One region of the Streptomyces sp. NPDC104309 genome, then DNA from elsewhere that is predicted to be linked to it. Evidence: predicted binding sites of a transcription regulator. Region 1 holds the regulator's gene; the other holds the start of a gene.
The links. The regulator HrcA, encoded in region 1, represses chaperone genes, less so after heat shock. The targets are predictions, from matches to a motif close to TTNGCACTCNGNNNNNCNGAGTGCNAA.
Positions count from the first base shown of each region.

Region 2: groES (co-chaperone GroES) is a predicted target of HrcA. The motif match lies at 7,068-7,094, and genes of this name have one in related genera.

Region 1 is NZ_JBVJMV010000005.1:319,935-335,048, reverse strand. Features, by position in the region: gene ACZ68L_RS09990 (hypothetical protein) at 1-385, opposite strand, end outside; gene ACZ68L_RS09985 (16S rRNA (uracil(1498)-N(3))-methyltransferase) at 485-1,231, opposite strand; gene ACZ68L_RS09980 (nitronate monooxygenase) at 1,228-2,301, opposite strand; gene dnaJ (molecular chaperone DnaJ) at 2,426-3,562, opposite strand; gene hrcA (heat-inducible transcriptional repressor HrcA) at 3,563-4,579, opposite strand; gene ACZ68L_RS09965 (MBL fold metallo-hydrolase) at 4,775-5,497, shown strand; gene ACZ68L_RS09960 (DUF3097 domain-containing protein) at 5,523-6,344, shown strand; gene hemW (radical SAM family heme chaperone HemW) at 6,414-7,655, opposite strand; gene ACZ68L_RS09950 (SpoIIE family protein phosphatase) at 7,802-9,730, opposite strand; gene ACZ68L_RS09945 (AMP-dependent synthetase/ligase) at 10,000-11,889, opposite strand; gene lepA (translation elongation factor 4) at 12,247-14,121, opposite strand; gene rpsT (30S ribosomal protein S20) at 14,337-14,603, shown strand.
Region 2 is NZ_JBVJMV010000015.1:72,371-87,484, forward strand. Features, by position in the region: gene ACZ68L_RS22630 (LacI family DNA-binding transcriptional regulator) at 1-365, shown strand, start outside; gene ACZ68L_RS22635 (ABC transporter substrate-binding protein) at 625-1,953, shown strand; gene ACZ68L_RS22640 (carbohydrate ABC transporter permease) at 1,953-2,846, shown strand; gene ACZ68L_RS22645 (carbohydrate ABC transporter permease) at 2,843-3,697, shown strand; gene ACZ68L_RS22650 (hydroxyacid dehydrogenase) at 3,733-4,761, shown strand; gene groL (chaperonin GroEL) at 4,884-6,506, opposite strand; gene groES (co-chaperone GroES) at 6,607-6,915, opposite strand; gene ACZ68L_RS22665 (DUF6234 family protein) at 7,256-7,738, shown strand; gene ACZ68L_RS22670 (polysaccharide deacetylase family protein) at 7,953-8,945, opposite strand; gene ACZ68L_RS22675 (THUMP-like domain-containing protein) at 9,061-10,347, shown strand; gene ACZ68L_RS22680 (hypothetical protein) at 10,364-10,729, opposite strand; gene ACZ68L_RS22685 (hypothetical protein) at 10,824-11,336, opposite strand; gene ACZ68L_RS22690 (class I SAM-dependent methyltransferase) at 11,584-12,204, shown strand; gene ACZ68L_RS22695 (RNA polymerase sigma factor) at 12,234-13,505, opposite strand; gene ACZ68L_RS22700 (YciI family protein) at 13,547-13,912, opposite strand; gene ACZ68L_RS22705 (hypothetical protein) at 14,473-14,751, opposite strand; gene tsaD (tRNA (adenosine(37)-N6)-threonylcarbamoyltransferase complex transferase subunit TsaD) at 14,748-15,114, opposite strand, start outside.

The DNA of each region.
Region 1 (15,114 bases):
TCCCATCGGCCTTCCCGGTCAGGTCCCCGCGCACGCACCGCCCGTCGAGCGCCTGGGTCACCTGTCCGGCGATCGTGATGGCCTTGCCCTTTCCGGTCCTCCCAGTGCAGTCGACGTCCGCGATCCGGCGCGCGGAGGCGGAGGGCGACGCGCCCCCGAACCGGTCCCCCACGACGTCGGCCGTGCAGCTCAACCACTGGACATCGACCCCGTTGCGCTCCAGGGCGCCGGTGCCGGTCCGGTCGGTGGTCACGGCGATGGATGCGGAGTTCAGGCCGCCCGCGGGTTCACAGGCCGCGACACCTGCGACCGCCGCGCCCGCGAGTGCGGACGCGGCCAGAAAGCGACGGATACTTCCCTGACCCCATGCCCTTGATGTCCCCATACGGGCAGCTTCCCACCGTCCCCCCTCGGGGCGGTAGACGGCTTACGGCCACACCGGGGGTGGCTCCGGCGCACGGAAGGGGGCTCGGACGGGGCGGTCTCACGACCAGCGGCCGGTGCGCCCCAGCAGCAGCGCCGTCGCCGCCGTGCCGGCCGTCGAGGTGCGCAGGACGCTCGTTCCGAGCCGGCAGATCCGGGCGCCCGCCGCGGCGAAGGCCTCCAGTTCGTCCGGCGACACCCCGCCCTCGGGGCCGACGACCAGCACGATCTCGCCCTGGGTGGGGAGTTGGGCGGCGGCCAGCGGCTCGCTGTCGTACCCCCGCTCCTCGTGCAGGACGGCGGCGAGGTCCGCCGTGGCCAGAAGCGCGGCGACCTGTTTGGTCGTCAGCGCGTCCGCGACCTCCGGGAAGCGGACCCGGCGCGACTGCTTGCCCGCCTCCCGGGCGGTGTTGCGCCATTTCGCCAGGGACTTGAGGCCGCGGTCGCCCTTCCACTGCGTGATGCAGCGCGACGCCTGCCAGGGCACGATCGCGTCGACACCGGTCTCCGTCATCGTCTCGACGGCGACCTCGCCGCGGTCGCCCTTGGGCAGGGCCTGGACGACGGTGATACGGGGGGTGGGCCGGGGCTCCTCGTGGACGGCCACCAGGTCGGTGACCATGAGCCGGTCCTTTCCCTCGGCGGCCCGGACGACACCTTCCGTCCAACGGCCGTGGCCGTCCGTCAGCACGACGTCCTCACCCGCGCGCAGCCGCTTCACCGAGACGGCGTGGCGCCCCTCGGCTCCTTCCAGGACGAACTCGGGCCCGTCGGGAACCTTTTCGACGACGAAGACCGGTGCGGTCACTGCGTACTCCCTGTGCTCACTGCCGTCCGTGCGGCGTCCAGTTCTTCGGCGAGCAGGCCGACCAGCCGGCCGGCGGGCAGCTCGCGTGCCATCCGGTGCCCCTGCCCCGCCCACAGCGCCATGCCCTGGGCGTCCCCGGCCCTGGCCGCCGCCTGGCGCAGCCCGGCGGTCAGATAGTGGACCTGCGGGTAGGCGGCCGGGGCGTACGGGCCGTGCTCACGCATGAAGCGGTTGACCAGGCCCCGGGCCGGGCGTCCGGAGAACGCCCGGGTCAGGTCGGTCCGTACGAACAGCGGGTTGGTCAGCGCCTGCTTGTGCAGCAGATGCGCCCCGGACTCGGGGCAGACGAGGAAGGCCGTGCCGAGCTGCGCCGCCTCCGCGCCCGCGGCGAGCACCGCGGCGATCTGGGATCCGCGCATCAGCCCGCCCGTGGCGATGACCGGTACCTGTACCGTCTCACGGACCTGGGCCACCAGGGAGAGCAGTCCTATCCCGGTGCCGTCGGTCTGCGGATCGTCCCAGTGGGTGGACTGGTGGCCGCCCGCCTCCATGCCCTGGACGCAGACCGCGTCGGCGCCCGCCCACTGCGCGGTCTGGGCCTCCTCGGGCGTGGTGACCGTCACCACCGTGTACGTGCCGACTCCGGCGAACGCGTCGAGGGTGTCGCGGGTCGGGCAGCCGAAGGTGAACGAGACGGCCGGGACCGGGTCCTCCAGGAGGATGGCGAGTTTCGCCTCGTAGCCGTCGTCGCCGCCGGAGTCCGGTTCACCGAGCGGAGTCTCGTACCAGGCGGCCTCACCGGCGAGCTGGTGCCGGTACACCTCGACGGCGCTCGGGTCGGCGAGCCCCGGCTGCGGCATGAAGAGATTGACGCCGAAGGGCTGACCGGTCAGCCCGCGCAGCTGTTTGATCTCGTTGTACATGCCGTCCGCGGTCTTGTACCCGGCGGCGAGGAAACCCAGCCCGCCCGCTTCGGCGACGGCGGCGACGAGCTGGGGACAGGACGCGCCACCCGCCATCGGGGCCTGCACGATCGGATACCGGCAGAGATCGGTCAACACGGATGACATGACCGCATCGTGTCACGTCAAGCACGCCTCGGCGTGCGCGGCCTGCGGTCCATTTTGCCCTTAAACGCCGGACGGGCTCGGCGAGCGAGCCCGTCCGGCGGTCAGGAACGGTGTGCGGGGACCGTCAGCGGCCGTTGAAGGCGTCCTTCAGCCGGGAGAAGAGCCCCTGCTGTCCGGGCTGGAACTGGCCGGTGGGCCGCTCCTCGCCGCGCAGCTTCGACAGGTCCCGCAGCAGTCGCTCCTGCTCCGGGTCCAGCTTCGTCGGGGTCATCACCTCGACGTGCACGATCAGATCGCCGCGCCCGCCGCCCCGCAGATGCGTGATGCCGCGTCCGTGCAACGGGACGGACTGACCGGACTGGGTGCCGGGCCTGATGTCGACCTCCTCCAGGCCGTCGAGCGTCTCCAGCGGCACCTTGGTGCCGAGCGCGCCCGCCGTCATGGGGATGGTGACCGTGCAGTGCAGATCGTCGCCGCGGCGCTGGAACACCAAATGCGGCAGCTCGTGGATCTCCACGTACAGATCGCCGGCCGGGCCGCCGCCGGGGCCGACCTCGCCCTCGCCCGCGAGCTGGATGCGGGTGCCGTTGTCGACACCGGCGGGGATCTTCACGGTGAGCGTGCGCCGCGAGCGGATGCGGCCGTCACCGGCGCACTCCGGGCAGGGGGTCGGCACGACGGTGCCGAAGCCCTGGCACTGCGGGCACGGCCGCGAGGTCATGACCTGGCCCAGGAAGGACCGGGTGACCTGGGAGACCTCACCGCGACCGCGGCACATGTCACAGGTCTGCGCGGAGGTGCCGGGCGCGGCGCCCTCGCCGTTGCAGGTCGCGCAGACGACGGCCGTGTCGACCTGGATGTCCTTGGTGGTGCCGAACGCGGCCTCCGCGAGATCGATCTCCAGCCGGATCATCGCGTCCTGGCCGCGCCGGGTGCGCGAACGGGGCCCGCGCTGCGACGACGTACCGAAGAACGCGTCCATGATGTCGGAGAAGTTGCCGAAGCCGCCCTGTCCGAAGCCGCCCGCGCCACCGCCGCCGGAGGCGGACAGCGGATCGCCACCGAGGTCGTAGACCTGCTTCTTCTGCGGGTCCGACAGCACCTCGTAGGCGGCGTTGATCTCCTTGAACCGCTCCTGGGTCTTCGGATCGGGGTTCACATCCGGATGCAGCTCACGGGCGAGCCGCCGGAATGCCTTCTTGATCTCGTCCTGAGATGCGTCGCGGCGCACGCCGAGTACGGCGTAGTAGTCCGTGGCCACTTACGACTCCGCCAGGATCTGTCCGACGTAACGTGCCACTGCGCGTACCGCTCCCATCGTTCCGGGGTAGTCCATGCGGGTCGGTCCGACCACGCCGAGTTTGGCGACTGCCTCGTCGCCCGAACCGTAGCCGACCGCGACGACGGACGTGGAGTTGAGCCCCTCGTGGGCGTTCTCGTGCCCGATTCGTACGGTCATGCCCGAGTCCTTGGCCTCGCCGAGCAGCTTCAGCAGCACGACCTGCTCCTCCAATGCCTCCAGCACCGGCCGGATCATCACGGGGAAGTCGTGCCCGAACCGGGTGAGGTTGGAGGTGCCGCCGATCATCAGCCGCTCCTCCGTCTCCTCGACGAGGGTTTCGAGCAGGGTGGAGAGCACGGTGGACACGGTTCCCCGGTCCTCGCTCTCGAAGGATTCCGGCAGGTCCTGCACCAGCTGCGGGACGTCCGTGAAACGGCGTCCGACGACCCGGCTGTTGAGCCGGGCCCGCAGATCGGCGAGAGAGGTCTCACCGAACGGAGCGGGGCAGTCGATCATGCGCTGTTCGACCCGGCCGGTGTCCGTGATCAGCACGAGCATCAGCCGGGCGGATGCCAGCGAGAGCAGTTCCACATGCCGCACCGTGGACCGGGTCAGCGAGGGGTACTGCACGATGGCGACCTGCCGGGTCAGCTGCGCGAGCAGTCGAACGGTGCGGCCCACGACGTCGTCGAGGTCGACCGCGCCGTCGAGGAAATTGTGAATGGCGCGACGTTCCGGCGACGAGAGGGGCTTGACGCCCGCGAGCTTGTCGACGAAGAGCCGGTAGCCCTTGTCCGTCGGGATGCGTCCCGCGCTGGTGTGGGGTTGGGCGATGAAACCCTCGTCCTCCAGCACCGCCATGTCGTTGCGGACAGTGGCCGGGGAGACCCCCAGCTTGTGCCGTTCGGTGAGCGCCTTGGAGCCGACGGGCTCCTCGGTGCCGACATAGTCCTGGACGATGGCGCGCAGCACTTCGAGTCTGCGTTCGCTGAGCATCGCGCACACCTCCAGCTGTCCTCGGTGGTTCTCGGGCCGTTCCTGTTTTCTTTCCCAGGAATCTTCCTGGCACTCTGTCGACGTGAGTGCCAGTAATCCCCCGGCCAGTGTACGGCGGCCGAGTGGGGGCCTAGCAAGGGCAACCGGCCACGCTGCCGCGAGACCGTGCAGGTCTTCTGCGGATAGCGTCGCGGTATGAACGCGTCTTGGGAAGAGTTCGGCTGGGAGCGACTCGGTCACGGAGTGGGCCGGCGGCGGCTTCCCGGGTGGGATGCGACGGTCGCGCTGGTGGCCGGAACGGACGGCGCGCTGCTCTACGACACCGGATCGACGCTCCGCGAGGGGGCGGAAGTGCGGGCCCAGGCACAGGCCCTGCTCGGCCGGAGGGTGACGCATATCGCACTCAGCCACCCCCACTTCGACCATGTGCTGGGCACCGCGGCGTTCTCCGGCACCCAGGTGTACGGAGCGGTCGGCATGACCGGGCTGCTGAAGCGCGGGGCGGACGAGCTGTGCGCCGACGCGGTGCGCCACGGGGTGTCCGAGCGCGACGCGGTGGAGGCCACCGGTGTGCTGGTGGCGCCGCACCACGAGGTGTGCGGCGAGTGGACCCTCGATCTGGGCGGCGGCCGTCAGGTGCTGCTGGCGAATGTGGGCCCCGCCCACAGCGGCCACGACCTGGTGGCGCTCGTCCCCGGCTCCCCGACGGTGGTGCTCTGCGGCGACCTGGTCGAGGAGTCCGGCGAACCGCAGGCGGGCCGGGACGCGCTGCCGTCCCGCTGGCCGGCCGCGCTGGACCGGCTGCTGGGGCTCGGCGGCGAGGACGCGGTGTACGTCCCGGGGCACGGGGCGGTGGTGGACGCGGCGTTCGTCAGGGCCCAGCGCGACCGGCTGGCCGCCCTCTTCGGCGTGTCGTGAGGTGCTGTCGTCCTATCGTCATCCGATGCGCAGCTACCAGCCGGACCTGACCCCGCCGTGGAAGAGGTCCGTCCCCGTTCCCGAGGTCCCCGCCGAGCCCGATCTGGTCGTGGAGGAGGTCTCCACCGGATTCTGCGGTGCGGTGATCCGCTGTGAGAAGACCGCCCAGGGGCCGACCGTGACCCTGGAGGACCGTTTCGGCAAGCACCGGGTGTTCCCGATGGAACCCCGCGGCTTCCTGCTGGAGGGCCGGGTGGTCACGCTGGTGCGCCCGTCGGCCGCCGGTCCCGTGCGCCCCACGCGTACGGCCTCGGGTTCGGTCGCGGTCCCCGGGGCCCGCGCCCGGGTGGCGCGGGCGGGCCGCATCTATGTGGAGGGCCGCCACGACGCGGAGCTGGTCGAGCGGGTCTGGGGTGACGACCTGCGGATCGAGGGCGTGGTCGTCGAGTACCTGGAGGGCATCGACGACCTCCCGGCGATCGTGCGCGAGTTCTCCCCCGGCCCGGATGCCAGGCTCGGCGTCCTGGTCGACCACCTGGTCCCCGGCTCCAAGGAGTCCCGGATCGCGGACCAGGTCTCGGACGCGAACGTGCTGGTGGTCGGCCACCCCTACATCGATGTGTGGGAGGCGGTGAAGCCGTCGTCCGTGGGCATTCCGGCCTGGCCGGTGGTGCCGCGCGGCCAGGACTGGAAGACGGGCGTGTGCCGCTCGCTGGGCTGGCCGGAGAACACGGGGGCGGCCTGGCAGGGGATCCTTTCCACGGTGCGCTCGTACCGGGACCTGGAGCCGGAGCTGCTGGGCTCGGTGGAGCATTTGATCGATTTCGTGACGGCGCCGCCCGCGTAGCTTCTCCGGCGTCCGGGGCGGGAGCGGGGCCGGGCCCCGCCCCTCAGCCCCGCCCCTCAGCCCCGCCCCTCAGTCCACCAGGTCCCGCACCACCGCGTCCGCCAGCAACCGCCCGCGCAAGGTCAGCACCGCCCGCCCCTCCCCGTACGGCCCGCGTTCCAGCAGCCCGTCCTCCACCGCCCGTCCCGCCGCGGCCAGCCCCGCCGGTGCCAGCAGCGACAGCGGGCAGCCGTCCACGAGCCGCAGCTCCAGCAGGATCCGCTCGACCCGCCGGTCCTCCGCGGAGAGGATCTCGCGCCCGGCGCCGGGCGATCGTCCCTCGGCCAGAGCCTGCGCGTACGCCCCCGGATGCTTGACGTTCCACCAGCGCACCCCGCCGACATGGCTGTGCGCCCCGGGACCGGCGCCCCACCAGTCGGCGCCGCGCCAGTACAGCTCGTTGTGCAGGCAGCGCCCCTCGGGCGTACGGGCCCAGTTCGACACCTCGTACCAGGAGAAGCCCGCCGCGGCCATCGCCTCGTCCGCGATCAGGTACCGGTCCGCGTGGGCGTCGTCATCGGTCATCGGGATCTCGCCGCGCCGGATCCGGCGGGCCAGCTGCGTACCCTCCTCGACGATCAGCGCGTACGCCGACACATGGTCCGGCCCCGCTCCGATCGCCGCGTCCAGCGAGGCCCGCCAGTCGTCGTCGGACTCCCCGGGCGTGCCGTAGATCAGGTCGAGGTTGATGTGCTCGAAGCCCGCCTCCCGCGCCTCGGCGACGCACGCCTCCGGCCGCCCCGGCGTGTGCGTACGGTCCAGGATCTTCAGCACATGCTGCCGCGCGCTCTGCATCCCGAAGGAGATCCGGTTGAAGCCGCCGTCCCGCAGCTCGGCCAGATACGCCGGACCGACGGACTCCGGATTGGCCTCGGTGGTGATCTCGGCGTCGTCCGCCAGCCCGAACTCCTCGCGGATCGCCCCCAGCATCCGCACCAGGTCCGCGGCGGCCAGCAGGGTCGGCGTACCGCCGCCGACGAAGACCGTACGGACCGGACGCGGATCGTCGCCCAGGACCTTGCGGGCCTGGCGGACCTCGCCGATCAGATGGGCCGCGTAGTTGTCCCGGGAGGCCAGGGCGCCGCCGGAGCCGCGCAGCTCGGTGGCGGTGTAGGTGTTGAAGTCGCAGTAGCCGCAGCGGGTCGCGCAGTAGGGCACGTGCAGGTAGAAGCCGAGCGGCCGGTCGGCGGCGCCTTCCAGGGCATGGCGGGGCAGCGCCCCGTCGTCGGGTACGGGTTCACCATCGGGCAGTACGGAAGGCATACCGCCCATTGTCGCTCGCCGCCCGGAATCCCCGAGCCACGCCCGTGAACACCGAGCGACGGCGCCCACGGACCGCACGGCTCGCTCAGCGACCGCACCGTCGCGTCCCGTCCCGCTCCCCCCTGGTCCTCCCCCTCGTCCCCTCGTTCTCGTCCTCACCCCGCCTGGAGCACCAGCAGTGCCAGATCGTCGTCGGGCGGCCGCTCGGCGAATTCGTGCACGGCCCGCTTGATCCGGTCCGCGATCCCGTCCGCCGACAGCCCGGCACAGCCGGCGAGCGCAAGGGCCAGACCGTCCCCGTCGTCGAACATGAGCGGCCCGGAGCGCCGCTCCGTCACGCCGTCCGTGACACACAGCAGGCTGTCGCCGGGCGCCAGCTCGAAGCTCTGGCTCTCGTAGGCGACGTCGTCGAAGATCCCGAGCAGCATCTGCGGCTCGGCGGCCGGGCGCACCTCGCCGTCGGGACGCAGCAGCAACGGCAGCGGGTGGCCCGCGCTGGCCAGGGTGCAGCGCACGCCGCCGTCGGGCAGCGGCACGAGTTCCCCGTACAGCAGGGAGAGAAAGCGGGACTGCCCGGTGTCCGCCGTCTGCTGGCCGCCCGCCGCGGCCACCATCAGCGCGGCCGCCTCGGCGGCCTCCATCGCATCGTCGAGGAGCAGCCGGTTGAGCCGGTCGAGCACCTCGCCGACGCCGAACCCCTCACGGGCCAGCAGCCGGAGCCAGGGGCGGGCGAGGCCGGTGACGACGGCGGCTTCCGGGCCGCTGCCCTGGACGTCGCCGAGGACGAAGCACCAGCGGTCGCCGGGGCACGGGAAGATGTCGTAGAAGTCACCGCCGACGACCCCGTCGTCGCTGGGTTCGTAGACCAGGGAGCTGGTGACGCCCGGTATGTCGGCGACCTTGCCGGGCAGCAGCGCGCGTTGCAGGATGCGGCTGATGGTGGCCTGCCGGGTGTAGGCGCGGGCGGCGCCGACGGCGAGGCCGACGCGGCGTACGAAGTCCTCGATCAGGGCGGTCACTTCGTCGGGGACGCGTGCCAGCCCCTCCCGGCCCAGGAGCACGGCGCCGAGTGTCCGGCCGCCCGATGTGATCCGGTAGGCGAGGGCGGACCCGGCACGTCCCGCGGATTCCCCGCCGTCCTCCTCGCCGCCGGGCCAGGGCATGGAGACGGGTCCGGTGCCCACCCGTTCGGGCAGCCGGATCGGATCCTGTTCCAGCGCCATACGCAGCGGCCCGGTCTCGGCCTCGTCCCGGTGCCAGACGCTGGCGAGCCGGGGGACGGCCGCGGGACCGCCGTTCTCGGGCTCCAACCAGACCGCGCACCAGTCGGCGAGTCTGGGCACGAGTAACTGTCCGGCCAGCGCCGCCACGATGTCCTCGTCGAGCTGGCCGGCGAGCAGGTCCGAGGCCTCGGCCAGGAACGACAGCGCGCCGCGGCCGGCCCAGTCCGCGTTGTCGCGCAAAGCCCGCCGGGCGGTGGGGGCGAGCAGTTCGGCGGCCCGCAGCCCCTGCTGGAAGCCCGGGTCGGTGGACGATTCGGGGAACGGGTTCCAGTCGTCGACGGGCAGGCGCGCCCAGACGGTCTTGAGGCCGGTGCGGTAGGTGATGCCCCAGCGCTCGGCGAGGGTGCCGACGAGCTGGAGCCCGCGGCCGTACTCGGCGGGCCCGTCGGAGACGGTGAGGGCCCCGTCCTGCGTCGCGTCCGTCGTGCCGCCGTCGTCCTCCTTGCGTTCGCTGCGCACGGCGCGGGCCGGGTGGTGGTCGGAGACCTCCAGTACCAGGGCCGCCGCCTCGGCCTCGGTGGTCTCCTCCAGCCGGCAGAGCAGCTCGACGTTGGTCCCGGCGTGTACGACCGCGTTGGTGACGAGTTCGCTGACGACGACCTCCGCGTCATCGGCCAGGCGCTCGCTGAAGCCCACGGCCGCCGGCAGTCCGAGCCCGGTCCACTCGGTGAGAGCGGCCCGCACGAAGCGGCGGCCGGCGGAGGGTGCGAGGAGGTTTCCGGGCAGGGACGTACGGGCGACCGGTCGTGCGTCCGCAGGATCGGCGGTGGTACCGGGACGCTGAACTATGTCCCGCTGCAAGGGAATGGGCCCCACGGTGCGGCTCCTGACCTGTTCTCGCTCTGTCTGTTCTCGTTCTGTGTGTTCTCGCTGGGCGCCGCTGACGACACCGACAGAGTGACAGATGGACCATGCCCATAAGCGACGAGTTGCCGAAGTGAGCAGAGAAAGTGAGCGGAGAGGAACCGAGGCCGCCGCACCGTGCGACCGGTCAGCCAGGACCCGTACCGGGGCCTCTCGTTCGGATCAGGCCGGAGCACGCGAGCCCGGCCTGATCCAGATGAAAGACCTTAAGCCTCGCGGGCCCCCACGTACATGTCGTCGATGAGGTCCTTGTACTCACGCTCCACGACCGGCCGCTTCAGCTTCAGACTGGGCGTCAGTTCGCCGTGCTCGATGTCGAGATCACGGGGCAGCAGCCGGAACTTCTTGATTGTCTGCCAGCGCTGCAGTCCCTCGTTGAGCCGCTTCACGTAGCCCGCGATCAGCTCGACGACCTGTGCGGAGGCCACCACTTCGGCATACGGCTTCCCGCCCAGGCCGTTCTCGGCGGCCCAGCCGAGGATGGTCGGCCCGTCGAGCGCGATCAGGGCGGTGCAGAAGTTGCGGTCCGCGCCGTGCACCAGGATGTTGGAGACGAACGGGCAGACCGCCTTGAACTGTCCCTCGACCTCCGCCGGGGCGATGTACTTGCCGCCGGACGTCTTGATCAGGTCCTTCTTGCGGTCGGTGATCCGCAGATAGCCGTCCACGGACAGCTCTCCGATGTCGCCGGTGTGGAACCAGCCGTCCGCCTCCAGCACCTCGGCGGTCTTCTCCGGCAGCCCCTGGTAGCCCTCCATCAGGCCGGGGCCGCGCAGCAGGATCTCGCCGTCGTCGGCGATCCGTACCTCGGTACCGGGGAGCGGCTTGCCCACGGTGCCGGTGCGGTAGGCCTCGCCCGGGTTGACGAAGGAGGCGGCGCTGGTCTCGGTGAGGCCGTAGCCCTCCAGGATGTGGATCCCGGCGCCCGCGAAGAAGTAGCCGATGTCGGGGGCGAGTGCCGCGGAGCCGGAGATACAGGCACGCAGCCGGCCGCCGAAGGCCTCCCGGATCTTGGCGAAGACAAGGGCGTCGGCGACCTTGTGCTTGGCACCGAGTGCAAACGGGACGGAGGCCGTGCCGGTGCGCCGGAAGTTGTCCTGCGAGACCGTCGCGTACTCGCGGGCGACCCCGGCCGCCCACTGGAAGATCTTGTACTTGGCCCCGCCACCGGCTCGCGCCTTGGCGGCGACACCGTTGTAGACCTTCTCGAAGATGCGGGGGACGGCGGCCATGTACGTCGGCTGGACCACCGGCAGATTCTCGATGATCTTGTCGACCCGGCCGTCGACGGCGGTGACGTGACCGACCTCGATCTGGCCGGAGGTGAGGACCTTGCCGAAGACGTGCGCGAGCGGCAGCCAGAGGTACTGGACGTCGTCCTTGGTGATCATGCCGGTCGCCACGGTGGCCTTGGCCATGTACGACCAGTTGTCGTGCGGCAGGCGCACGCCCTTGGGGCGGCCGGTGGTGCCCGAGGTGTAGATCAGCGTGGCGAGCTGGTCGGCCGTGATGGCGGCGACCCGCTCCTTGACCGCGTCGGGGTGCTTCGCCAGGTGCTCGGCGCCGCGGGCCTCCAGGTCGGCGAGGGTCAGGACCCAGTCCTCCGGGTCGCCCTCGGCGGGTCCGGCGCCCTCGGGGTCGATGACGACGACATGGGCGAGGTTCGGCAGCTCGGCGCGGCGCTCGCGGGCCTTGGCCAGTTGGCCGGCGTCCTCGGCGATCAGCACCCGGCTCTCGGAGTCGGAGAGGATGAACGCCGACTCCTCGGCGTTGGTCGACGGGTAGATCGTGGTGGTGGCGGCGCCCGCGCACATCACACCGAGGTCGACGAGGATCCATTCCACCCGGGTACCGGCGGCGAGCGCGATGCGCTCCTCCGGCCGCACGCCCAGACCGATCAGCCCGGCCGCGACGGCGTACACCCGCTCGGCGGCCTGCCCCCAGCTCAGCGACTTCCACTCGTCGGGCCCCTCGCCGGTGGCCGCGGGGACGGGGTAGCGGTAGGCCTCCTCGTCCGGGGTGGCCGCCACGCGGTCGACGAAGAGGTTCGCCACGGAGGGCGGTCGGTTCTCGATCAAGGTCTGTGTGTCGCTCACGACATCCTCCGGGCCTGCGGCAGTGCTTCACGACCGGCTGCTGGTTGCTGCTTGTTCCTACGAGTGTTCCTACGAGGTTCCTGCGCGCGTTCCTGTGTACGTCCGTGTGTTCGGCTGTACGCCTGTGTTCGGTCCTGCGGTGCTCGATCCCGCTTGTTTAACTGGCGAGTAACTACGAGGCCGTGATCAGGGTAGAGCGCCCGCGTCCGCCGCGTAAGGGGCAATGGGCCGCCGCTTCATAACGAACGGGCCCCCGTGTCGCGGCGCGGTGCGACACAGGGGCCCGTTGGGCTACCACCGGGTAGGGGCGGGGGACGGAGCCGGGACGGAAGGGATTCCTCGGCCCCGCGGTGGACGCTACTTCTTGCCCTTGCCCTCCCCGCCCGACTCGTCCGTCGACAGCACGGCGATGAAGGCCTCCTGCGGCACCTCCACATTGCCGACCATCTTCATCCGCTTCTTGCCTTCCTTCTGCTTCTCCAGCAGCTTCCGCTTACGGGAGATGTCACCGCCGTAGCACTTGGCGAGGACGTCCTTGCGGATGGCGCGGACCGTCTCACGGGCGATGACCCGGGAGCCGATGGCGGCCTGGATCGGCACCTCGAAGTTCTGCCGCGGGATCAGCTCGCGCAGCTTGGCGACGAGCCGCACGCCGTACGCGTACGCCTTGTCCTTGTGCGTGACCGCGGAGAACGCGTCGACCTTGTCGCCGTGCAGCAGGATGTCGACCTTGACGAGCTGGGCGGACTGCTCGCCGGTGGGCTCGTAGTCGAGGGAGGCGTAGCCCCGGGTCTTGGACTTCAGCTGGTCGAAGAAGTCGAAGACGATCTCGGCGAGCGGCAGGGTGTAGCGGATCTCGACCCGGTCCTCGGAGAGGTAGTCCATGCCGAGGAGGGTGCCGCGCCGGTTCTGGCAGAGCTCCATGATCGCGCCGATGAACTCGCTGGGGGCCAGGACCGTGGCGCGCACGACGGGCTCGTGCACCTTGTCGATCTTGCCTTCGGGGAATTCGCTCGGGTTGGTGACGGTGTGCTCGGTGCCGTCCTCCATCTCGACGCGGTAGACCACGTTGGGGGCGGTGGCGATGAGTTCGAGACCGAACTCGCGCTCCAGCCGCTCGCGAATCACGTCGAGGTGGAGCAGGCCGAGGAAGCCGACACGGAAGCCGAAGCCGAGCGCGGCGGAGGTCTCCGGCTCGTACACCAGGGCGGCGTCGTTGAGCTGGAGCTTGTCGAGCGCCTCGCGCAGGTCCGGGTAGTCCGAGCCGTCCAGCGGGTACAGGCCCGAGAACACCATCGGCTTGGGGTCCTTGTAGCCGCCCAGCGCCTCGGTCGCGCCCTTGTTCAGGGAGGTGATGGTGTCACCGACCTTGGACTGCCGGACGTCCTTCACCCCGGTGATGATGTAGCCCACCTCGCCCACGCCGAGGCCGTCGGCCGGGGTCATCTCCGGGGAGGAGACCCCGATCTCCAGCAGCTCGTGGGTGGCGCCGGTGGACATCATCCTGATGCGCTCGCGCTTGTTGAGCTGGCCGTCGACAACACGGACGTACGTGACGACACCGCGGTACGAGTCGTAGACCGAGTCGAAGATCATCGCGCGGGCGGGGGCGTCGGCCTTGCCGACCGGGGCCGGGACGTCCTTGACCACGCGGTCGAGCAGCGCCTCCACACCGAGGCCGGTCTTCGCCGAGACCTTGAGCACGTCCTCCGGCTGGCAGCCGATGAGGTTGGCCAGTTCCTCGGAGAACTTCTCCGGCTGCGCGGCCGGCAGGTCGATCTTGTTGAGGACCGGGACGATGGTGAGGTCGTTCTCCATCGCCAGGTAGAGGTTGGCCAGCGTCTGGGCCTCGATGCCCTGCGCGGCGTCGACCAGCAGGACCGTGCCCTCGCAGGCGGCGAGCGAGCGGGAGACCTCGTAGGTGAAGTCCACGTGGCCCGGGGTGTCGATCATGTTGAGGACATGGGTGCGGCCCTGGTCCGCACCCGTTTCGGGCGCCCAGGGCAGACGCACCGCCTGGGACTTGATGGTGATGCCGCGCTCGCGCTCGATGTCCATCCGGTCGAGGTACTGGGCGCGCATCTGCCGCTGGTCGACCACGCCCGTCAGCTGAAGCATCCGGTCGGCAAGGGTCGACTTGCCGTGGTCGATGTGCGCGATGATGCAGAAGTTGCGGATCAGCGCCGGGTCGGTACGGCTCGGCTCGGGCACGTGGGTAGGAGTCGCGGGCACGCAGGGTCCTGATTCTTGAGACGCCGAACGCCGTGTCTCGGGTCGATGTCGGTTCGGTCGGATCGATACGTAGCCTCCATCGTCCCATGGTTGTGGGGCGGAGACCGGTTTGGGCCGGTCGGAGCGGTGCTGGTACCGTTGACAGCTGTGCCTCGCGACCCTCTCGGGCCATGGGGCGCACATCGAAGATCCAACGAACCTGAAAAGGCTCTTTCGTGGCGAACATCAAGTCCCAGATCAAGCGGAACAAGACGAACGAGAAGGCGCGCCTGCGCAACAAGGCCGTCAAGTCCTCGCTCAAGACCGCTATCCGCAAGGCCCGTGAGGCTGCCGTCGCCGGTGACGTCGAGAAGGCCACCACGGCCGCTCGCGACGCCTCCCGCGCGCTCGACAAGGCCGTCTCGAAGGGTGTCATCCACAAGAACGCCGCCGCCAACAAGAAGTCGGCGCTGGCCTCCAAGGTTGCCTCCCTCCAGGGCTGAGCATTTCTGATGTAACCGCCGGAACGGACCAGTGGGCCCTCTCTCCCGCCCCTGCCCGGCCCCCGCGCCGCACACCGAACCTGCGTTCGCCACGCGGGTGCGGCGCACCAAAGTGTGAACCGAAGGCCCCGATCTCCGCTCTCCCCAGAGCGAGGCCGGGGCCTTCGGCGTGCGGGGTTCCTGTCCGAGCCGCCCGCCATGGATCAGTGGGCGGAGTGAACCACCGAGTCCGCCCGTACGGCACCGGGCGGCGGGCAGCCCGTGCCGGTCGGCGCGGACGACCGCATCAGCCCCGTCCGACCCTGATCAGCGCGGACGACCGCATCAGCCCGTCCCAGCCCTGATCAGCCGGAACAACCGCTGACGCCGCCGGGCGCCCTCACCTCCCGGCCGCCGCCCCGGCGCCCCGTCCCCCGGCCGCCGCCGTCACCGGGCCGCCCGGACCACGGAGCCGCCCGGACCAGGTCGTGTCGTCGAACCGCCGTCCGCCGTCCGCCGTGCAACGCCCGGA
Region 2 (15,114 bases), on a different contig from region 1:
CGGCGGAACTCGCCCCGGACGCCTTCGAACAGGCCGTGCGGGCACTGCGCGAGGCGGTCCGCTCGGGCGTGGCGACGGCGGCGCTGATCCACAACGACGTGGACGCGATCCAGGTCGTGCAGCGCCTGGCCGAACTGGGCGTACGGGTGCCGGACGACCTGGCGCTGATCGCCTACGACGACGAGGTGGCCGCGCTCGCGGACACCCCGCTCACGGCGGTGGCGCCGCCCAAGCGCGACGTGGGCCGCCATGCCACGGAACTGCTGGTCGAGCGGCTCGGCCAGGGTGCGGGCGCGCCCCGGCGCCATCTGACACTGTTGCCGCAGCTGCGGGTCAGGGACTCGTGCGGGGCACCCCTCCCGTAGGCCGCGGACGGGCGGTGGGCCTGCGCCCGTCGGGCCCAGGCGCAGGCGACGGCGACCGCGACGGCGACTTCGGAACGAGCTCCGGAGCCGGTGTTCCCTCGGTACTCGCGAACCCCTCACGCAGGGCATTCCACCCACTTCCGTACGCAACTTATCTGATCTTTTTTCGATCAATCGCTCTTTCGCTCTTGACTTCGGTCACGGCTGGTCCAAGGATCACGGCCAACGCCAATGTCGCCGCCTGTTCAGGAGCTTCGCTGTGAGCCGCAGTTCGAGCAGAACGTCCCTCGCCGTAGTCGGCGCCGCCACCGCCCTCGCCGTTCTCACGGCCTGTGGCGGCAGCGGCGACGACCATGCCGCCGCCGGAAGCGACGGCAAGCCCGTCAGCATCACCTTCTGGGGCTGGGCCAAGGGGTCCAAGGAGGTCGTCGACGCGTTCAACGCCTCGCACAAGGACATCAAGGTGGTGTACGAGGAGATCCCGTCCGGCAACGCGGGCGGCTACGCCAAGATCTCCAACGCGGTCAAGGCGGGCAACGCCCCCGACCTGGTCTCCATCGAGTACCCGCAGCTTCCGGAGTACGTCAGCCAGGGCGCGCTCCAGGACATCGGCCAGTACTTCACCGACGACATCCGCAAGAAGCTGCTGCCGCAGGCGGTCGAACTGACCACGCTCGGCGGCAAGAACTGGGCCGTCCCGTTCGACGCCTCCCCGCAGTCCTTCTACTACCGCAAGGACCTGTTCGAGAAGTACGGCGTCGAGGTCCCCACGACCTGGGCCGACTTCCGCAAGGCCGCCGAGAAGGTGAAGAAGGCCGACAAGAACGCCCGCATCGGCACCTTCTTCCCCGACGACCCGACCACGTTCCAGGCGATGGCCTGGCAGGCGGGCGCCCAGTGGTACAAGCCCGAGGGCGACACCTGGAAGGTGAGCACGGCAGACGCGGCCACCAACAAGGTCGCCGACTACTGGCAGGGCCTGCTCGACGACGACCTGATCCGCGCCAACGCCTCGTTCAGTCCCGAATGGACCAACTCGCTCAAGAACGGCGGCACCGTCGGCTACCTCGGCGCCGCCTGGGGCGCGGGCGTCCTCAAGGGCACGCTGCCCGAGCAGAGCGGCAAGTGGGCCGTCGCCCCGATGCCCAGCTGGGACGGAAAGCCCGCCAGCGGCATGCTCGGCGGCTCCACCTTCGCGGTGACGAAGACCAGCAAGAAGGCCGAGGCCGCGGTCGAGTTCGCCACCTGGATGTCGACCACCGAGGAAGGCATCAAGGCCCGCATCGAGTCCGGCACTTCGAGCGCCTTCCCGGCCGCGTCGGCGCTGCGCCCGGTGGCGAAGAAGGCCTTCGACGCGGCCTTCTACGGCGGCGAGGACATCTACCAGGTGTTCGAGGGCGCCGCGACGTCCATCGGCCCGAACTGGAACTGGGGCCCGACGACCGGCACCACGAACACCACCATGAAGGACCAGTTCGGCAAGGTCGCCAGTGGCGGCACCACCATCAAGGACGCGGTGCGGGCCGGGCACGACGCCACGGTCGCCGAGCTGAAGAAGCGCGGTCTGAAGGTCGAGGACGCAGGCTGATGAAGCGCGCCCGGACGACCAGAGCCGCCGCCATCCTGCTGGGGCCCTTCTTCGTACTGTTCACCGTGGTCATGGTGCTGCCGATCGGATACGCGGTCTGGCTCAGCCTGTTCACCGAGAAGCAGTCCGGCCTGGGCTTCGGCGGCACCGAGACCGTCTTCAGCGGACTCGACAACTACACGGCGGCCCTGGGCGACCCGGCGTTCCGCGAGGGCTTCGGCGTACTCCTCGGATACTGCCTCTTCTACATTCCGCTGCTGCTCGTCGGGGCCCTCGCCCTTGCCCTGCTGCTGGACTCCGCGCTGGCCCGCGCCCGCAGGTTCTTCCAGCTCGCGCTCTTCCTGCCGCACGCCGTGCCCGGCATCATCGCCGCGCTGATCTGGGTCTACCTCTACACACCCCAGCTCAGCCCGGTGGTCAGCGCCATGGAATCCGGCGGAATCGGCTTCGACTTCTTCTCGCCCGAGGGTGCCCTCCCCTCCGTCGTCAACATCGCCCTGTGGGAGTGGCTCGGCTACAACATGGTGATCTTCTACGCCGCGTTGCAGGCCATCGACCGCTCCGTGCTCGAAGCGGCCACGGTCGACGGGGCCGGTGCCTGGCGCGTCGCGCTCAGCATCAAGGTGCCGTTGATCCGCGCCTCGGTCGTGATGGTCGCGCTGTTCACGGTCATCGGCTCGCTCCAGCTGTTCACCGAGCCGCTGATCCTCAACAAGGGAACCGGCTCCGCCGTCTCCTCCACCTGGACGCCGAACATGTACGCCTACACCGCGGCCTTCGAACGCAACGACTACGGTCTCGCCGCGGCCGCCTCCATCCTGCTGGCGCTCACGGCCGCGCTGCTGTCCTTCGTCGTCACCCGCTTCACCGGCCGGAAGGGCAAGAAAGCATGAACTCCCCCGCCTCCCGCGGCCGCTGGATGTCGAAGACCGCGGTCAACGGCTTCCTGCTGCTCGCCGTCGTCTACATGCTCTTCCCCCTCGTCTGGCTGGTCACCGCCGCCACGAAGGACACCGGCGGTCTGCTCGCGGGCAACGCGTTCTCCTTCGAGGGCTTCAACCTCGGCGAGAACCTGTCGAACCTGGCCTCCTACGGCGACGGGATCTACTTCCGCTGGTACCTCAACAGCCTCCTCTACGCGGGCGGCGGGGCGATCGTCTGCTCGCTGATCTGTGTCGCCGCGGGCTACGCCTTCGACAAGTACGAGTTCCGGGGCAAGGAGAAGCTGTTCGGCCTCGTGCTGATGGGCGTGCTCGTCCCCACCACGGCGCTCGCCCTGCCGATGTATCTCCTGGCCTCCAAGACCGGCCTGGTCAACACCTACTGGTCCGTGCTGATCCCGGTGCTGGTCAACCCGTTCGGCGTGTATCTCGCCCGGGTGTTCAGCACCGGCTACATACCGAACGAGGCCCTGGAGGCCGCCCGTATCGACGGGGCCGGCGAGCTGCGCGTCTTCTGGTCCATCGGCCTGCGCATGGTCATGCCGGGCTTCGTGACCGTCTTCCTCTTCCAGTTCACCGCGATCTGGAACAACTTCTTCCTCCCCCTCGTGATGCTCTCGGACCGCAAGCTCTTCCCGCTGAGCCTCGGTCTGTACTCCTGGAACACCAACACCCATGGCGAGCCGAGCTTCTATCCGCTCGTCGTCACCGGCTCGCTCCTCGCCGTCATCCCCCTGATCGTCGCCTTCGTCTCGCTGCAACGGCACTGGAAGGCCGGTCTGACCGCCGGCAGCGTCAAGTGACCACCGCGCGAGCCCTGAGGAGTACGAGTCCCACCATGTCCCACGCCACTGACAACCGGCCGACGGCCCTGCTCGCGATGGGCCCCGACGTCGCCGACCGCCTGCTCGCCGACCGCCATCGCACCCGGCTGGCCGCCCTCACCCGCACCGACCCGTACCTCGTCGCCCACGACCTGGCCGACCCGACGCCCGAGGTGGCCGCCGCGCTCGCCGATGCCGAGGTGCTGTTCACCTGCTGGGGCGCGACTCCGCTCACCGCCGAGGTGCTGTCGGCCGCGCCCCGGCTGCGCGCCGTGGTGCACGCGGCGGGTTCCGTGAAGCACCACATCACCGACGCCTGCTGGGAGCGCGGGCTCGCCGTCACCTCGGCGGCCGGCGCCAACGCGCTGCCCGTCGCCGAATTCACCCTCGCCGCGATCCTCTTCGCGGGCAAGCGGGTCCTGAGCTCCGCGGACCGCTACCGCACCCTGCGCGCCGACCACGACTGGCTCGCGGAACTCGACGGCTCCGGCAACTACCGCCGTACGGTCGGCATCATCGGGGCCTCCCGCATCGGCCGGCGCGTGATCGAGCTGCTGCGCCCCTTCGATCTGGAGGTCCTGCTGTACGACCCGTACGTGGACGAGCCGCAGGCGGCGCGGCTGGGCGTACGGCTCAGCTCGCTCGACGAGCTGTGCGCGCGCAGCTCGGTCGTCTCGGTGCACGCGCCGCAGCTTCCTCAGACGCGCCATCTGATCGGCGCGGCTCAGCTGTCGGCCATGGCGACCGGGACGACGCTGATCAACACGGCGCGGGGTTCGCTGGTCGACGAGGAGGCGCTGCTGCCGGAGCTGACGGCCGGTCGGCTGCACGCGGTGCTGGATGTGACGGAACCCGAACTCCCGCCCGCACACTCGCCGTTGTACGACCTGCCGAATGTACTGCTCACGCCGCATGTCGCGGGTTCGCTGGGCGATGAGCTGCACCGGATGGCCGACCAGGCGCTGGACGAGACGGAACGGTACGTACGGGGTCTGCCCTTCGCGGACCCGGTGCTGCCGGAGGTGCTGCCGCACTCGGCCTGACGCGGGCTCCGTACCCTGCCCGCACCACCCCGCCGGCGTCCCCGGCCCAAGGGCGCCGCACATGCCGAGGCCCGGTACCCCGCGACGGGGTACCGGGCCTCAGTGGCAGGTGGAGCTACACGCTAGTGCGAGTGGCCGTGGCCGTGGCCGGCCTCGGCCTCTTCCTCGGCCGGCTTCTCGACGACCAGCGTCTCGGTCGTGAGCAGCAGCGACGCGATGGACGCGGCGTTCTCCAGCGCGGAGCGGGTGACCTTGACCGGGTCGATGACGCCGGCCTTCACCAGGTCGCCGTACTCGCCGGTCGCGGCGTTGAAGCCCTGGCCCTTGTCGAGCTCGGAGACCTTCGAGGTGATGACGTAACCCTCCAGGCCCGCGTTCTCGGCGATCCAGCGCAGCGGCTCGACCGCGGCGCGGCGCACGACCGCGACACCGGTGGCCTCGTCGCCGGTCTTGCCGAGGTTGCCGTCGAGGACCTTGACGGCGTGGACGATGGCGGAGCCACCACCGGAGACGATGCCCTCCTCGACCGCGGCGCGGGTCGCGGAGATGGCGTCCTCCAGACGGTGCTTCTTCTCCTTCAGCTCCACCTCGGTGGCGGCACCGACACGGATCACGCACACGCCGCCGGCCAGCTTCGCGAGGCGCTCCTGGAGCTTCTCGCGGTCCCAGTCGGAGTCCGTGGCCTCGATCTCGGCCTTGATCTGGTTGACCCGGCCCTTGACGTCGCCGGGCTCGCCGCCGCCGTCCACGATCGTCGTGTCGTCCTTGGAGACGGTGACGCGGCGGGCGGTGCCCAGTACGTCCAGACCGGCCTGGTCGAGCTTGAGGCCGACCTCCTCGGCGATGACGGTCGCACCGGTGAGGGTGGCGATGTCGCCGAGCATGGCCTTGCGGCGGTCACCGAAGCCCGGGGCCTTCACCGCGACGGCGTTGAAGGTGCCACGGATCTTGTTGACGACGAGGGTCGACAGCGCCTCGCCCTCGACATCCTCGGCGATGATCAGCAGCGGCTTGGAGCCACCGGCCTGGATGACCTTCTCCAGCAGCGGGAGCAGCTCCTGGATCGAGCCGATCTTGCCCTGGTGGATCAGGATGTACGGGTCGTCGAGGACGGCCTCCATACGCTCCTGGTCGGTCACCATGTACGGGGACAGGTAGCCCTTGTCGAAGGCCATGCCCTCGGTGAAGTCGAGGTCCAGACCGAAGGTGTTGGACTCCTCGACGGTGATGACACCGTCCTTGCCGACCTTGTCCATCGCGTCCGCGATGAGCTCGCCGACCTGCGGGTCCTGCGCGGAGAGCGCGGCGACGGCGGCGATGTCGCTCTTGTCGTCGATCGGACGGGCGGTCGCGAGGAGCTCCTCGGACACGGCCTTGACCGCGGCGTCGATGCCCTTCTTCAGGGCGGCCGGGGAAGCACCCGCGGCAACGTTGCGCAGACCCTCGCGGACGAGCGCCTGGGCCAGCACGGTGGCGGTGGTCGTACCGTCACCCGCGACGTCGTTGGTCTTGGTCGCCACTTCCTTCACCAGCTGGGCGCCGAGGTTCTCGTACGGGTCGTCGAGCTCGACCTCGCGCGCGATGGTGACACCGTCGTTGGTGATGGTGGGAGCGCCGAACTTCTTGTCGATGACGACGTTGCGGCCCTTGGGGCCGATCGTCACCTTGACCGTGTCGGCAAGCTTGTTGACGCCGCGCTCAAGGGCGCGACGGGCGTCCTCGTCGAACTTCAGAATCTTCGCCATGGGAGCTGAGCTTTCCTCTCAAATGAACTGCGCCCCCGACCGCCCGGCTGGTTAGTTCGCAGGGGGCCAGGGGCGCAGAACAGAAGCAAACGTGGGTGAATTACTTCTCGATGATCGCGAGAACGTCGCGAGCCGAGAGGACGAGGTACTCCTCGCCGTTGTACTTCACCTCGGTGCCGCCGTACTTGCTGTACAGCACGACGTCGCCGGTCTTGACGTCGAGCGGCAGGCGCTCGCCGTTCTCGAAGCGGCCCGGTCCCACGGCCAGGACGACGCCCTCCTGGGGCTTCTCCTTGGCGGTGTCCGGAATGACCAGGCCGGAGGCCGTGGTCTGCTCGGCGTCGAGCGGCTGGACCACAATGCGGTCCTCGAGCGGCTTGATCGCAACCTTGGAGCTGGCGGTCGACACGATCCGGTCTCCCCCTTCGGAGATCTCACGGGGTTAAGAGTCTTTGGGTGGCGATCAGGTGGATCCGTCGTCGCGGGTGCCGGACCTGCCAGTCGCACAGTACTGCTGGCACTCTCCAGTGGTGAGTGCCAGCACCGAGACTATGACCGGGATTAGCACTCGGTCAAGCGGAGTGCCAATTCAGCCAGTCGTGGCGTGCCGGTGACCCTGCCCATCCCCGCCGCTCCCCACCCCCGCACAGCAGTCCGCACAGCAGTCCGGGCAACAGTCCGGGCAACAGTCCGGGCACCATGAGGACAACGCGGGGACGGACCGAACCGTTCCGTACGACCGTGGGTTCATGCTCGAACCTCCGCACGGACCGTCGAACCCGCTGCCGCCCCGCCCCTGGGCCGCGCAGCACCCCTCGCGCACCGTGAACGGCTGCCTCGACGTGCTGCTGGGTCTGCTGTTGGTGGCCCTGGAAGGGCTGATCTGCGCGGTCGCCGCCTACTCCCTGACGGTCTCGCGACTGGACCTCGACGGCCGGGAGACGCCCGGTCCGCCGCCGATGGACTGGAGGCCCGTCCTCGTCTTCGGCGGGATCACCGCGGTGGTCTCCTTGTTCGCCGTGGTCCTGATCCGCTCGAACTGGCCCTGGGCGGGCGGCATCCAGGTCCTGGCCGCGCTGCTGCTGTGCCTGGTCACGGTACTGACCGGGCACGAGGACTACCGCCGCTCGCACCCGGCACCGGCCCCCGCACCCTCGTACGATCCAGGCCGGTCCGGCCACCAGTGCCTCAGCGGCGGCGACAACCACGAGTGCCTGGACTCCGGCGGCTGAGGGCAGGCGACGACGACCAGCGACCCCAGCGCCCCGTGATCGCCGCGCGGACGCGCCCGCGGGCCGGCCTCGGGCGCCGGCCGCGGCCGGGTCATCTTCTGCGCGGCCTTGCGGCCCAGCCGTTCGATCGGATCCACCGACTGCGCGCACGCGGTGGTGGCGGTCAGCAGCGCACCGGCTGTCAGCAGTCCGGCGAGCAGCCGGTGCGCCCTCCTCATACGTAGTCCTCCAGCCGGGCCACGGCGTACCCCTTGTCCGTGATGGTCTTCATGACCGCGCGGACCAGGTCGGTCATGCTGCCGCTCCACTCCTTCCGGCCGCGGAAGTGCGTGAGGATGATGTCGCCGGGGCGCAGGTCCTGGTCCCCCTCGCGCCATTCCATGTGGTCCGGGAACGCCTCCTCGTTCCAGAGCGGCACGGCCTTGATGCCGCAGGACTTCGCGATGCGGAGCGTGTCCCCGTTGTAGTTGCCGTACGGCGGGCGGAAGAGGGTCGGACGCTTGCCGAACTGCTTCTCGATGATGTCCTGCTGGCCGCAGATCTCGCGCTTCTGCCCGCTGTAGGAGAGGCCGGGCAGGTAGGGGTGGCTGAGCGTGTGATTGTTGAGCGATACGCCCAGCCGCTGCGCCTCGCCGAAGTAGCCGTAGTTGTCTCTCACCTCGTAGTCGCTGAGGAACGCGCTGTACGGGATGTCCAGCTCGTCCATCATCCGCAGCAGTTCGGGGTCCTTCTCGGCACCGTCGTCCATCGTCAGGAAGACGACCCGGTCCTTGGTCGGGACGGTGGTGAACACCGGCGGCAGCGAGTCGTCGCCGCCCTTGACCTCGAACCCCTCCCGGGTGGTGAGGTGCGGCTTCACCGCGGGCGGCGGGGGTGCGACCAACGGCGGCCCGCCCAGTCCCCATTTCTTCGCGAGGGCCGCCCGTACGGCCGGGGCGAACTTCGCGTTCTCGTGGGATCCGGCGGGCGCGCGGCCCTGTTCGGCCGGTTGCCCGGGGCCCGCCTTCTGCCCGGGACCGCCCGGGTGTCCGGCGGAGGGTCGGGCCCGGTGCTCGGTGTCCGCGTCGCCCCGGCCGCCGGCTGCGGACGCACAGCCCGAGCCGACGGCGGCGAGCAGGAGTACGGCCAGGACCACGCGGGCCGGCCGGTGCGCGCCGGGAGCCCGGCGCGCACCGGCATCGAGTGTGCCCGATTGTCGCCTTTCCATGCTTAATTCTTCCTTTTGTCGCATAAGTCACATGGCGTCGCATCCTGCCAGCCCGTGAGGGACCCCGGGGTGCGACACCGCCGCCGGGTCCGCCGGTCAACCCGCCTGGCTCACAATGGGACGGGTGAACGCTCTCGCCCCGAACGACCCGTCCGACGCCCCCGACCCGTCCGACGCCGACGGCCGGCCCGGCGCCGACGCCCCGTCCGACGCCGACCCGCTCGCCGCCTTCATGGCCCTGCGCACCCCGGAGGGCGCGGCGCTGCTGGAGGGGCTGCGCTCGTACGACCCCGCCCAGGAGCTCGCCACCGCCACCCGGCTGCGCCGCACCCACCCGGCCTCCCTGGTGTCGGCCGCGCTGGGGCAGGCGCGGCTGCGGCAGCGGGCGGTGGCGAAATTCGGCGCCGAGGACGCGTACCGGATGTTCTTCACGCCGAACGGCGTCGAGCAGGCGACCCGTACCTCGGTGGCCACCCATCGCGCGCAGCGGTTCGTGGCGGCGGGGGTGCGGAGCGTCGCCGACCTCTGCTGCGGGATCGGCGGCGACGCGATCGCGCTCGCGCGGGCGGGCATCCCGGTCCTGGCCGTGGACCGCGATCCGCTGACCGCCGAGGTGGCGCGTGCCAACGCCGCCGCGCTCGGTCTGGACGGTCTGATCGAGGTGCGCCGCGCCGATGTCACCGGGATCGACACCTCGCCGTACGACGCGGTCTTCGTCGATCCGGCGCGGCGCGGCGGCCGGGGCAGGATCTTCGACCCCGAGGCGTACTCGCCACCGCTCTCCTGGGCGACCGGCGCGGCACTCGGGGCCCCGCGCGCCGCGCTGAAGATCGCCCCCGGCATCCCGCACGAGGCGATCCCGGCGCGGGCCGAGGCCGAGTGGATCTCGGACGGCGGCGATGTGAAGGAGGCGGTGCTCTGGTTCGGCGAGGGCTTCACGGCCGGTTCCTACCGCGCCACCGTGCTGCCGGCCGGCGCCTCGCTGTGGTCCGCGGCCCCACTGCCCGCCCCGCCCGTCGGCCCGGTCGGCCGCTATCTGTACGAGCCGGACGGCGCCGTCATCCGCGCCCATCTGGTCGCCGACATCGTGGCGCGGTGCGACGGCCGGCTGATCGACGAGACCATCGCGTACGTCACCAGCGACGAGCTGTACGACTCCCCGTACACCACCGGGTACGAGATCACCGACCGGCTGCCGTTCAACATGAAGAAGCTGAAGGCGCTGCTGCGGGAGCGGAAGGTCGGCGTCCTGACCGTGAAGAAGCGCGGCTCGGCCGTCGAGCCGGAGGAGCTGCGCCGCAGGATGAAGCTCCAGGGGCCGAACGCCGCGACGGTCTTCCTCACCCGGGTGGCCGGAGCCCCGACGATGCTGATCGGCCACCCGCTGACCGGTCCCGCCTGACCGGCGGGGGCGGCCGTCAGGCCAGGTCCGTCAGGTCCTCGGCATACACCTGGGAGAGTGGCTGAGGACCCACGTACTGCTGGCAGTTGCACTGGCCCGCCTCGAAGCGGACCGGCTTCTTGGCCTCGTCCCAGGCCGTCGGCACCTCGACCCGCTCATGGCACCTGCCCCGCTTGTCGTGCTTGGCGAGATGGTGCGTGCAGCCGCAGACCGGCTCCGGCGGCTTGTGGGCCGCTTCGACGGCCAGCCGCTCCTGCCTGGCCGCCTCCAGCAGCTCCAGCTTGCGGCTGTGCCGGTTGCGCAGTGCGGTACGGACGTTGTCGACGGCCCATCCGAAGCCGCCCGTCCAGAAGATGATGAGCACCCACCAGTACCACTCCATGCGACACTCCTCCCCCTGCGTGACTCATGTATCCGGCCAGGATAGGTCCGGGCTCACGACGCCGCGACGCCCCTGACCATCGTGGGCGAGGCCGTCAGCGGTGCGCGCCGCCCCCGGCGGAGAACAGCGGCTCCGGGGCGGGCGCCCCGACCAGTACCCGCAGCACCCAACGACGGTGGGCGAAAGCCTTGGTGACGCCGATCAGTCCGACGATCCAGCAGGTCATCCCGAGTCCCATGACGAGGGCGCCGAGGCCGAGACTGCCCCGGGCCGCCTCGTCGGTCGCCGGGACCGCGATGCAGGTGTACAGCCCGAGTGCGCACAGCGCGAAGGACAGCAGCAGCCAGACGAGACTGACGCCCGGCATCCTCAGCCGCGCGTCGCGCACCGGATCGCGGTCCAACCCGCCCCAGGCCACGAGCAGTCGGCGGATCTCACTGTCGCGGCACAGCCCGACGACGACGAAGACGACCGCGGGCACCGCGCAGCAGGCCCCCATTCCGGCGAGGATCAAGGCGAGCACGGCGCTGAAGATGTCGTAGGTCTCCTCGAACGTGATGAGCGCCGCGCCCACCAACGACCAGCCGACCGCGCAGAGCGCCCCCACAGCCACAGCGTCACCAGCCGCGCCGGGGAGACATGCCTCTTCACCAACTCCCCCAGCACCACGGCCCGGTCGGCGAGCAGCGCCTCGCGGTCGGGCCAGGAACGTATCTCCACGGATGGTGGGGGCGGCGGCAGTTGTGCGCGGCTGAACATGGGCCAGACCCTATCGACCGTGCGCACCTGTGGACGGCACGGTGCGTCGGGGCCGCCGGGGTGCCATGCTGGGAAGGAACACACGGAGGTTCACGATGGGGTTCTATGCCGAACGGATCGTGCCCCGGATCGCCGATGCCGCCGGCCGCTCGAAGGCGTTCGAGCCGCTGCGGCGCCGGGTCTGCGAAGGCCTGTACGGCGAGATCATCGAGATCGGGTTCGGCTCCGGGCACAACGTCCCGTTCTACCCGGAGGCCGTCACCGACGTGGCCGCGGTCGAGCCGTCCGATCTCGGCTGGAAGCTGGCCCGGGACCGCATCGACGCGGGGCACGCCCTGGTGCGGCGCGCCTGCCTGGACAGTCAGTACCTGCCGTTCGAGGACAACACCTTCGACGGCGCCCTCTCGACGTGGGCGCTGTGCACCATCCCCGACGCCGACGCGGCGCTGCGCGAGGTGCGGCGGGTCCTCAAACCCGGTGCGACCCTGCACTTCCTGGAGCACGGGCTGGCGCCGGAGGAGGACGAGGACGTACGCCGCTGGCAGCGCCGCCTCGATCCACTGGAGCGGCGGCTCTTCGGCGGGTGCCATCTGACCCGGCCGATCCCCGAGATGCTGGCGGCCGCGGGGTTCACGATCGTCGATCTCGACGTGTTCTACGCGAAGGGCGCCCCGAAGCCGATGGCGGCCGACTCGATGGGGATCGCCGCCCCCTGACCCGCGTGGCCCGGCCCGGCGCCCGGAACTCATCGCCCGGCGCGGTCCGGATGGGCGGCGCGGTCCAGGAGCAGCGCGCGTTCCCGTGCGTTGCGGGTCAGTCCGGCCGCCCGTACGAACTCCGCCCGTGCCTCGTCCGTACGGCCCGTCCTGGCCAGCAGGTCCCCGCGGACGCTGGGCAGCAGGTGGTAGTTCCTGAGCGCCGGATCGTCGGCCAGGGCGTCGGCCAGGGCGAGGCCGGCCGCGGGGCCCTCGGCCATCGCGACCGCGACAGCCCGGTTGAGCTCGACGACCGGGGACGGCGCGATCGCAGCGAGGCGGCCGTAGAGCGCGGCGATGGTGCTCCAGTCCGTGTCCTCGTACGTCACCGCCCGCGCGTGGCACGCGGCGATCGCCGCCTGCACGGTGTACGGGCCGAGCCCGGCACCCTCCTCCGTCGCCGCCACGGCCCGTTCCAGGGCCGCGACGCCGCGCCGGATCAGCAGGTGGTCCCAGCGGGCCCGGTTCTGGTCGGCGAGCAGCACCGGCGCTCCGTCCGGCCCGGTCCTGGCGGCGGTGCGTGAGGCCTGGAGTTCCAGCAGCGCCGCCAGGCCGTGGACCTCCGCCTCCCGTTCCATCAGGGCGGCCAGCACCCGGGCCAGCCGCAGCGCGTCCTCGCACAGCGTCGGCCGCAGCCAGTCGTCGCCCGCGGTCGCGGCGTACCCCTCGTTGAAGATCAGATAGATGACGTCGAGCACGGAGGCGAGGCGGGCGGCGCGCTCGGGTCCGTACGGCACCTCGAAGGGGACGCCCTCCCGGCCCAGGGTCCGTTTCGCCCGGACGATGCGCTGGGCGACGGTCGGTTCGGGGGCCAGGAACGCGCGGGCGATCTCTTCGGTGGTGAGTCCGCCGAGCAGCCGCAGGGTGAGGGCGATCCGGGCCTCGGTGGACAGCACCGGATGACAGGCGGTGAAGATCAGCCGGAGCAGATCGTCGTCGATGTCGTCCGCTTCCGCGGGCTCGGGCGGTGGCACGTCCTCCAGGGTCCGCCCCACCTCGGCGAGCTTGCGCGCGTACGTCTCCTTGCGGCGTACGAGATCGATCGCGCGGTGTCTGGCGGTGGCCATGAGCCAGGCGCCCGGCCGGTCCGGGACACCCGACTCCGGCCACTGTTCCAGCGCGGCCACCAGGGCGTCCTGCGCGAGTTCCTCGGCGATGCCCACGTCCCGCACGATGCGGGTGACACCTGCGATGATCCGCGCGGACTCGATCCTGAAGACCGCTTCGACCGTCGTCCTCGCACTTGCTGCCGTCACGGTCACCCATCAGAGCAGCGGTACGGGGGCGCGGCAAACGGGGCCGGTCAGATGCCCGGGGCCTCGTCGATCTGCCGGACCTCGGAGGTGACGGTCCAGCTCTCCGGGTGGATCTGCAGGAACCGCTTGGTCCATTCCAGGGCTTCGGCCTTGTCCTTGACCTGGAGGATGGCGTAGCCGCCGACGACCTCCTTGGTCTCGGTGAAGGGGCCGTCGGTCAGGCTGAGCCTGCCGCCGGACCAGGTGACCCTGGTGCCCTGGGAGGTCGGGGTGAGTCCGGCCGTCTCCAGCATGACCCCGGCCTTGGTGATCTCCTCGAACAGGGCGCCCATGCGCTTCTCGAAATCGGGGCCCGGGTTCTCGGAGGGGATGTTCTGCTCGTCGATGCGGATCAGCGACATGAAGCGGGGCATGGTGACTCCTCGGTCGGAAGGGGCGGGGTCCTTCCCCGCCTCTCACCCTTGCGTCGAACGGGAGACACCCGGATCGACAGCTCCCATGGAATTCTTCTGAGAATCTTCCAGAGCGGCCACCGGAGCGGCCACCGCAGCGGTCCGTTCCGGTGCCGGGAGCAGCACCAGGGCCACCAGCGCCGCAGCCGCGAGCAGCCCCGCGCAGACCGGAACGCCGCCGCGTACCCCGCCGCCGGATCGGCCGGCCGGTCCCCGCCACCGGTGACCTGTGCGGCGACGGTGACCAGCACCGCGCGTCCCGGCGAGCCGCCCACCCGGCGGGAGCTGTTCAGCAGCCCGGAGGCCATCCCCGCCTCGTCGGGCGCGACACCGGTCGTGGCCGCGGTGCCGAGCGGTACGAAGCACATCCCGATGCCGATGCTGCAGACCGGGGAGCCCGCCCGGGTCGGTGCGCGCGTACCGGGTGGTCCGGAGCCATGTCCACGGCGACGCCCCCGGCCGAAGGGCCCCTCCCGCCGAGGGGCTCGCCCCGCCCCGAGTACTCCCCCGTCCGCGAGCCTCTACGACCCCAGGGACTCGAAGCGCCAGCGGTGCACCGGACGGGTGATCAACTCGGCGGCCGGTTCGGGGAGTTCGGGCAGCTCGTCGCCGTAGGCCGCCGCCCACCAGGTGATGACCAGGACCCGGTCCTTCGGGGCGCGCAGCAGCTCGCGGCGCAGCGGCTCGCGGGCCAGCTCGGCCGCGCGGGCGCGCGCCCACTCCAGGAGTTCGGGGCCCCTGCCGTCGACGGCGCGGGCCTCCCACATCAGCGCGACGGTCGTACCGCCCGTGCCGCTCATGAGTACAGGTTGTCCTTGCTGATCTCGTGCACGTGGTCGTGATCGTGCGCGTGGGCACCCGGGACGTGCGGGTCGGTCACCGGCAGCGACGAGTCCGCGGACAGCTCCAGGTCCGACGCCGGCCTGCCCCGGGCCACCATCTCCGCGCCCAGCGCCGCGACCATCGCGCCGTTGTCCGTGCACAGCCCCGGCCGCGGCACCCGCAGCCGGATGCCGGCCCGCTCGCACCGCTCCTGGGCCAGCGCCCGCAGCCGCGAGTTGGCCGCGACGCCGCCGCCGATCATCAGGTGGTCGACGCCCTCGTCCTTGCAGGCCCGGACGGCCTTGCGGGTGAGCACGTCCACGACGGCCTCCTGGAAGGAC